One region of the Staphylococcus sp. acrmy genome, then DNA from elsewhere that is predicted to be linked to it. Evidence: riboswitches for the same ligand, from Rfam matches in the RefSeq annotation. Region 1 holds a riboswitch; each other region holds the start of a gene.
What was found. A riboswitch is a leader RNA that binds a small molecule or an ion and turns the genes downstream of it on or off. The one in region 1 is predicted to bind S-adenosylmethionine.
Positions count from the first base shown of each region.

Region 2: linked by a shared signal. The riboswitch ahead of metX (homoserine O-acetyltransferase MetX) and the one ahead of metK (methionine adenosyltransferase) in region 1 are both predicted to bind S-adenosylmethionine.
Region 3: linked by a shared signal. The riboswitch ahead of FH144_RS00215 (aminotransferase class I/II-fold pyridoxal phosphate-dependent enzyme) and the one ahead of metK (methionine adenosyltransferase) in region 1 are both predicted to bind S-adenosylmethionine.
Region 4: linked by a shared signal. The riboswitch ahead of FH144_RS06460 (methionine ABC transporter ATP-binding protein) and the one ahead of metK (methionine adenosyltransferase) in region 1 are both predicted to bind S-adenosylmethionine.

Region 1 is NZ_JALCVE010000006.1:64,564-66,773, reverse strand. It holds gene pckA (phosphoenolpyruvate carboxykinase (ATP)) at 1-639, opposite strand, end outside; SAM riboswitch class I at 802-913, shown strand; gene metK (methionine adenosyltransferase) at 1,029-2,210, shown strand, end outside.
Region 2 is NZ_JALCVE010000007.1:17,238-19,447, reverse strand. It holds gene FH144_RS08395 (AzlC family ABC transporter permease) at 8-703, shown strand; gene FH144_RS08390 (AzlD domain-containing protein) at 700-1,029, shown strand; SAM riboswitch class I at 1,128-1,226, shown strand; gene metX (homoserine O-acetyltransferase MetX) at 1,293-2,210, shown strand, end outside.
Region 3 is NZ_JALCVE010000001.1:46,409-48,618, forward strand. It holds gene FH144_RS00215 (aminotransferase class I/II-fold pyridoxal phosphate-dependent enzyme) at 1-1,105, opposite strand, end outside; SAM riboswitch class I at 1,183-1,293, opposite strand; gene FH144_RS00220 (phytoene desaturase family protein) at 1,377-2,210, opposite strand, start outside.
Region 4 is NZ_JALCVE010000005.1:42,802-45,011, reverse strand. It holds gene gcvH (glycine cleavage system protein GcvH) at 1-110, shown strand, start outside; gene FH144_RS06470 (toprim domain-containing protein) at 392-778, shown strand; gene FH144_RS06465 (thioredoxin family protein) at 771-1,067, shown strand; SAM riboswitch class I at 1,125-1,230, shown strand; gene FH144_RS06460 (methionine ABC transporter ATP-binding protein) at 1,313-2,210, shown strand, end outside.

The sequences.
Region 1 (2,210 bases):
CATAGGTAATAAATAGTTCATAACTGAGAAGATACCTTTTTTCATTTCACCAGCGTATTCTGTACCACCAATTAAAATGACTTTATGTTTGAATGAAATAATAACAAATGTTTCAGATTTAGTGCCGTCTACTTCAGGGTCAGCTTTGAAATATGGTGCTGAAACGATAGTGAAGTTAGCTTTAATATTTTGAGCTTCTTCTTTAGATTCAGGGCGGATGAACATATTTTGTGCGAACAAGTTATGCCATGCAAGTTCATTGATCACTGTTAATTTTAATTGTGTATCTTTATCACTACCAGCGTAGCCGTTAAATACATAAAGTTCATCTTTTTGATCGAGGTAAGTTAAAACTTTATTGTAAAGTTTTAAGAATGTTTCTTCATCGATGGGTTGGTTAATATCGCCCCAAGCAATATTGTCTTTGTAAGAAGGTTCAGTTACGATGAATTTATCTTTTGGAGAACGTCCTGTGTATTTACCAGTGCTTGCGTTAACAGCACCTAGTTCTGTTAATTCGCCTTCGTTGTTGTTTAAAATCTTGTAATAAAGTTGAGTAGTAGAAAGTTGAAATAATGAACTTTCTTTTTCTAATAAGTGTTTAATTTTAGGTGTTTCGCTATATGTATCTACTGACATACCTTTCCCTCCAACATCAAATTATAAATATTTCGTGTAAGCCTTTACATTAAAGTAGTATAACACAATACAACGATTATTCCACATGGAAAAGACAAAAAATCATTAAAAAACAAAATTGACATTGATAAGTGAATTCGGTAGTATAGTTCTTAGCGGATTCTCTTATCCTGAGTGGTGGAGGGACATGGACCCAATGAAACCCAGCAACCTCTTTTTTATTAAAGAAAGGTGCCAAACCGTTTGCAGACAAATATGGTCTGAACGATAAGAGCGAATGGACGTATCTGAGCCTTCTCTCTATCTTATTAGTGAAGAAGGCTTTTTTATTTTTTTAGCTCATAATTTTAAAGAGAATTTTCGTAAATACAAGAAAAAAGGAGCCAATCATGACTTATAATAAACGTTTATTTACTTCAGAATCAGTTACAGAAGGCCACCCGGACAAAATTGCTGACCAAGTCTCTGATGCTATTTTAGATGAAATCTTAAAGGATGACCCAAATGCCCGTGTTGCGTGTGAAACTACAGTAACTACTGGCATGGCTTTAATTTCAGGGGAAATTTCAACTTCTACATATGTGGATATTCCTAAAGTTGTACGCGAAACGATTAAAAATATTGGTTATACACGTGCTAAATATGGCTACGATTATCAAACAATGGCTGTATTAACAGCTATTGATGAACAATCTCCTGACATCGCTCAAGGAGTAGACAAAGCATACGAATATAGAAATGATATTTCAGAAGAAGAAATTGAAGCGACTGGTGCAGGAGACCAAGGTTTAATGTTTGGTTATGCGACTAACGAAACAGAAACATATATGCCTCTACCAATATTCTTATCACATCAACTTGCGAAACGTTTATCAGATGTACGTAAAGATGGCATTTTAAAATATTTACGTCCAGATGGTAAAGTTCAAGTAACAGTTGAATATGATGACAATGATAAACCTAAACGTATCGACACAATCGTCGTATCTTCACAACATGCGGATGATATTGAATTAGAACAAATTCAAAGCGATATTAAAGAACATGTCATTTATCCTACAGTTCCAGAAGGACTTATTGATGAAGATACTAAATTCTTTATTAATCCAACAGGCCGATTTGTAATTGGTGGACCTCAAGGTGACGCTGGTTTAACTGGGCGTAAAATCATTGTAGATACATATGGTGGTTATGCACGTCATGGCGGTGGTTGTTTCAGTGGTAAAGATCCAACAAAAGTTGACCGCTCAGCAGCATATGCAGCACGCTATGTCGCGAAGAATATCGTAGCAACCGGATTAGCTGATCAATGTGAAGTACAATTAGCCTACGCGATTGGTGTAGCTGAACCCGTTTCAATAGCGATTGATACATTTAACACTGGTAAAGTGACAGAAGCACAACTCGTAGAAGCAGTGAGAACAAACTTTGATTTACGTCCAGCAGGCATTATCAAAATGTTAGATTTAAAACACCCAATCTACAAACAAACTGCAGCTTATGGTCATTTCGGTCGTACCGATGTGTTATTACCATGGGAGAAATTAGATAAAGTCAATGTACTGAAAGAT
Region 2 (2,210 bases), on a different contig from region 1:
TAAAAGAATGACGTCACATGTGACATTTAAACAAGGGGTCAAGGAATGTATTCCTACGTTATTAGGATATATTGGAATTGGTTTGTCATTTGGAATCGTGGCGGCTTCACAGCATTTCAGTATATTAGAAATCTTATTACTATGTTTACTAGTCTATGCTGGAGCAGCGCAATTTATCATCTGCGCACTTGTCATAGCAGGTACACCGACTTCGGCCATAGTATTAACCACTTTTATCGTCAATTCACGTTTTTTCCTATTATCAATGACATTAGCGCCAAGTTATAGAAATTATAGCGTTTGGAACCGTATAGGCTTATCGTCAATCTTAACCGATGAAACATTTGGCGTAGCGGTTACACCTCATTTAAAAGGGGAGAAGATAAACGATCGTTGGTTACACGGTTTAAACTTAACTGCTTACGTATTTTGGGCGCTTGCAAGTGTGGCCGGCGCAGTATTCGGTAAATATATCTCTAATCCAGAGATGTTGGGACTTGATTTCGCTATTACGGCGATGTTCATCTTTCTAGCAATGGCACAATTTGAGTCGATTACACGTTCAAAACTCAAAGTGTATCTTGTATTAATTGCGAGTGTCATCGTGATGATGTTAATTCTAAGTTGGTTTATACCTTCATACGGCGCGATTCTTATCGCATCAATCTTTGCAGCAACATTAGGGGTGGTGATGGATAAATGACGACATCTTGGCATACGTTAATATTAATCGTTTTATGTGGGCTCGTAACGCTAATCGTCCGCGTTATCCCGTTTCTTATGATTTCACGTATTCAACTTTCAGAAACGGTAATTAAGTGGTTATCATTTATACCCATTACCTTATTCACGGCACTTATCTTAGATGGCATCATCGTCCAACAAGACGGCGTACAAGGTTACACACTCAATATTCCGTTTATCATTGCAACGATTCCGACCATTTTCATTGCACTCATTACACGTAGCCTGACGATTACCATACTAATAGGTATCGCATTCATTGCTGGTTTACGTTTTTTCTTTTAAAAGGCAGAATCCTACAGCTAGCTATTGAAGTTACAAATGTAATTAGATAAAATAAATTTAAACAAAACAGTTACAAAGTGTAAAAACTAAACAATATAAACTTATTGAGAGAAGTGGAGGGACGCGGCCCTATGAAACTTCAGCAACCGGCATTCATGTACGGTGCTACAACCAACGAGATACTCGAATGATAAGTAATAAGCACATCGCTTCATACTTCTAAAGAGTATGGAGTGATTTTTTTATCCAGAGGAGGAAAGCGTATGACACATTATACGGTAGACACATTAAACTTAGGACGATTTAGAACAGAATCAGGTGAAATGATTGAGAATCTACAATTACGCTACGAACATGTAGGATACTCAGGTCAACCACTTGTAGTCGTTTGTCATGCGCTAACCGGCAATCATTTAACGTATGGTACTGATGAACATCCTGGTTGGTGGCGTGAAATTATCGACGGTGGCTATATGCCTATCTACGATTATCAGTTCCTTACATTTAACGTTATCGGTAGCCCATTCGGCTCAAGCTCTCCCGTAACGGATACACATTTTCCGAAACAATTAACACTAAGAGATATTGCTAAAGCGATTGAAAAGGGCATTCAAGAACTCGGCTTCGAAAGAATTAACATCTTAATCGGCGGAAGTCTAGGTGGCATGCAGGTGATGGAATTACTCTATAATAACCAGTTCCAAGTTGATAAAGCGGTTATCTTAGCAGCCACTGATAAAACGTCCTCCTATAGCCGAGCATTTAATGAAATTGCGCGTGAAGCCATTCATCTTGGAGGTAAAGAAGGACTAAGTATTGCACGTCAATTAGGCTTCCTAACGTACCGGTCGTCTAAAAGTTATGATCAACGCTTCTCTCCAGACGAGGTCGTTAGTTATCAACGCTACCAAGGTAATAAGTTTAAAGAAACGTATGATTTATCCTGTTACTTAACAATGTTGAATGTCTTAGATAGCCACAATATCGACCGTGGCCGTGTAGACGTAGATGAGGTCTTTCAATCTTTAGATACTAAAGTACTTACGATGGGCTTTACAGATGATTTATTGTATCCAGATGACCAAGTGAGAGCAGTAGGGGAGCGGTTTAAATATCATCGTCATTTCTTTGTGCCAGACAATGTAGGACATGACGGTTTCTTATTAAACTTTAATGATTGG
Region 3 (2,210 bases), on a different contig from region 1:
CGTTATCATTTAATGCTAAGGAGATTCTAACGTAATGACGGCCATTTTCTCCAAATGGAATACCTGGTGCGACTAAAATGGATTTCTCTTTTAATAAATACTGTTCAAACGTTTCACTGTCATATCCTGGAGGGGTTTGTAGCCATGAATAAATGCCTCCTTTTGAATGTACAAAAGGTAAGTGTGCTTCAGCTAGGCGTGCTTCAAAAGCATCACGACGACGTTTAAACGTAGCATTTTGTTGTTCTAAAAAATCATCATAATTATTTAATGCATACGTTGCCGCATCTTGTAAGGCACCAAACATTCCTGCATTGGTATGGGTTTGATATTTTTTAAGCGCTTGAATCATCTCTTTGTTTCCTACTGCAAATCCGACACGGAAACCTGACATATTATAGCCTTTTGATAAGGAGAAGATTTCGATTGCGACGTCTTTCCCATGTTCAGAAGCAAGAATGCTTGGGTTCTTCGCATCAAAGCCAAATACGCTATAGGCAAAGTCGTGCACAATCTTCGTTTGCGTTCCTTTAAAACGCTTAATGGTTTCATCAAACACTTCTGACGTAGCAGTAGACCCGGTTGGATTGTTTGGATATGTAAGGTAAATCAGTGACGTATGCGCTAAAGTCTCTTTATCAACACTGTCCCAATCTGGTAGATAGTCAGGAGGCGATAAATTGAGTGGTACGGGGTTCGCGTCGGAAAGCATCACGCCTGCTAGATAATCCGTATAACCCGGGTCAGGTAATAGCACGTTCTCTCCTGAGTTAACGACACACGTCGGTAAAGCGACGAGTCCATTCTTCGTGCCATATAGGATACACACTTCATCATCTTTATGTAAATCTACGTTATATTGACGTTGATAGAAATTCACAATAGCTTCTTTAAATGATTCTTTGCCATGAAACGCTCCATACTTTTGATTCTCGGGTATACGCACTGCTTCTGCAAAATGATCAACGATACCTTTAGGCGTTTCGCCATCAGGAATGCCCACTGCCATATTTATCAGTGGTAAAGATCCATGTTCAACTTTGCGTCCCATCGTTTTGCCAAAGTAACTTTCCGGTATAGCGGCTAATCTCTTTGAAATGACCATCTTCATCCTCCTTTAGATATAAAAGTAACGCTATACACCACTTTTCCAAGTGGCATATAGCGTTATTTTGTACACGACACTTATCTGTGAGGCGTTACCTCTTTGGAATTAGCACAGTGCTGTTTTATATGTGAAGCCTGTTGCTGAAGTTTCATCGGGCCAAATCCCTTCACTTCTCTGGATAAGTTCTTTCGAATTACTATTTATTTTATCAGGACGAAAAATATTGTCAATATTTATAATTTTCAGATTTAATCTAACTATTCAGTATTTAAATCCCTTTATTAATATCTTCTAACATGGCTTCTGCCGTAATTTTAGCGCTCGTTAAGACAATTGGAACACCTGCACCAGGATGTGTACTTGCACCTGCAAAGTATAAATCTTTATAATCTTTCGACACATTAGCCGGACGATAATAGTTACTTTGCGTCAATGTAGGCATTAAGCCGAATGCCGTACCAAATTTTGCGTTATAACGACTTTCAAAGTCTAATGGTGTAAAGATTGTTTCTGAAATCACATCTTTGCGCACATCTTTAAGTTCTTCAATTGTTTCTATTTTGCTATAAACAACTTCTTTGGCGCGTTCGATTTCATTTGGATCATTCCAATCTATTTCGCCTGTTTTCAATTCAGGGACAGGCATAAGCACGTACATTCCAGTTTGGCCTTTTGGCGCTAGCTCATCATCTTCTACCGCTGGAAAATAAAGATATAAAGAAGGATCATCTGGCATTCTACCACTAAAGATATCATCAATATTGCCTCTAAAGTCTTTGGCGAATACAACATTATGAACATGAACTTTATCGCGTAGTTCTCTGTTTATGCCGGCATAGACAAGGAAAGCTGAACATGAGTAGTCCATGTTGTCTACCTTTTCAGGAGAATATTTCTTCAGTGGTGCATGGGATGGCATCAAGTGTTGTGCGACATACGGGAAATCTGCAGTACATAACACTTTATCAAAGCGATGGATTTCATCATTCACACGTAAACCATCTGCACGTTTAAATTTAGGATCGATAATGATTTCTTGTACATCTGCATTTAATCGAACTTCAATACCTAAATCTTGGCCAAGTTTCAATAAGCCTTGTGC
Region 4 (2,210 bases), on a different contig from region 1:
ACGAATCACCATACGAAAAAGCATGGATGGTTAAAGTTGAACTTAGCGATGAAAGTCAATTAGACGAATTATTATCTGCTGATCAATATAAAGAAATGATTGGTGAATAATTTACTTAAACTCCTTGATTATATATCTGGGAGTTTTTTATTTCTGGAAAATTAGGTTTTGTATTAAACCTTTAAATATAAAATTGTACTTATAGCTATACATAAATAGCTTAATTTTTGTTTTATCTTATATTTTATGGCGTGTTGTTCTAACTAATAATGTCTTAGCTTTATATTTTTACTCATTTTCAAAAGTATTGAATTATAATAAATGTTTAGCTTTTTGAGTTTCTGTGAAGAAGTAAATGATTGTTTATTATCGACTTAGAAGGTGGATGAACATGGCAATTTTAAATAAGGTTATTATTGTTGAAGGTAAATCTGATAAGAAGAGAGTACAACAAGTCGTTGCTGAACCTGTGAATATCATTTGCACACATGGTACAATGAGTATCGATAAATTAGACGATATGATTGAAACTTTATATGATAAGCAAGTGTATGTGTTAGCAGATTCGGATAATGAAGGCGAGAAGATTAGAAAATGGTTTAAACGTTATCTTAGTGAAAGTGAACACATCTACGTGGATAAAACGTATTGTGAAGTAGCACGATGCCCTAAGAACTATCTTGCTCACGTATTAAGTAAACATGGCTTTACAGTTCGTAAAGAAAAAAGTCTAATTCCTAATTTAAGAACTGAAAGGTTAGTAATTATGCATGAATAATTCTATAGAAATTGAAGATATTAGTGAACATTATAATAAAGATAAACATTTAATTTTTGGTTACACACCAATGTGTGGAACATGTAAAATTTCAGAACGGATGTTAGATATAGCGAATGAAATTTTACAGTTACCAATTAAGAAGATAGATTTAAATTATCATCCAGAATTTAGTGAAAAAAATAAAATTATGTCTGTGCCTGTACTCATAGTCATGAACAAAGATCAGGAAACCGATAGAATTTATGCTTTTCAATCGGTTCCTTATTTGTTAGAAAATTTAAAATAGTTGTTGACGAAACTAGAGTGCAATGGTAGGATATAAATTAATTAAATAGTGCGAAAACTCTTATCAAGAGAGGTGGAGGGATGTGCCCTATGAAGCCCGGCAACCGTCTTATTATAGAAATGGTGCCAATTCACATAAAGTGCCACACTTTAGAAGATGAGAGAAAGATGATTCAATGCTTTCTCCACCGACTAAAGTGGGGAAAGCATTTTTTAATTACATAAAGGTTTAAGGAGGCATTTAACGTGATTGAGTTGAATCAAGTTGTTAAACGTTATCACACAAAGAATAAAGATGTACTCGCTGTTGATCACGTTGATTTAAAAATAGAAACTGGCACAATTTTCGGAGTTATTGGATTCTCTGGTGCTGGTAAAAGTACGTTAGTGCGTATGTTCAATCATTTAGAAGAACCTACGTCAGGCGATATCATTATTGATGGTGACAATATAAATAAATTGTCTAAATCAGACTTACGACAAAAACGTCAAAAAGTAAGCATGATTTTCCAACATTTTAATTTATTATGGTCGCGTACCGTCTTACGTAATATTATGTTCCCACTTGAAATTGCTGGCTTTTCAAAAGATAAAGCTAAAAAGAGAGCGTTAGAACTCGTAGAATTAGTTGGCTTGAAAGGTAGAGAAAGTGCTTACCCTTCAGAATTATCTGGTGGTCAAAAACAAAGAGTAGGTATCGCTCGAGCATTAGCCAATGAACCAGACGTATTATTGTGTGATGAAGCCACAAGTGCGCTAGACCCACAAACGACTGATGAAATATTAGATTTATTATTGAAAATTAAAGAACGCGAGAATTTAACGATTGTTATCATTACCCACGAAATGCATGTAATCAGACGTGTGTGTGATGAAGTAGCAGTAATGGAAAATGGTCGCGTGATTGAACAAGGCAATGTCACTCAAGTATTTGAAAATCCACAACACGAAGTGACAAGACGCTTTGTAAAAGAAGACTTAGATGATGATTTTGAAGAATCAATTAAACATTTAGAGCCTTTAGATCCAGACGCTTACATCGTAAGACTTAACTTCAATGGTGAAAATACTACAGAACCAGTTATTTCTTACATAACTAAAACACATAATATTGATTTTAATATTCTTGAAGCAAATATTAAAA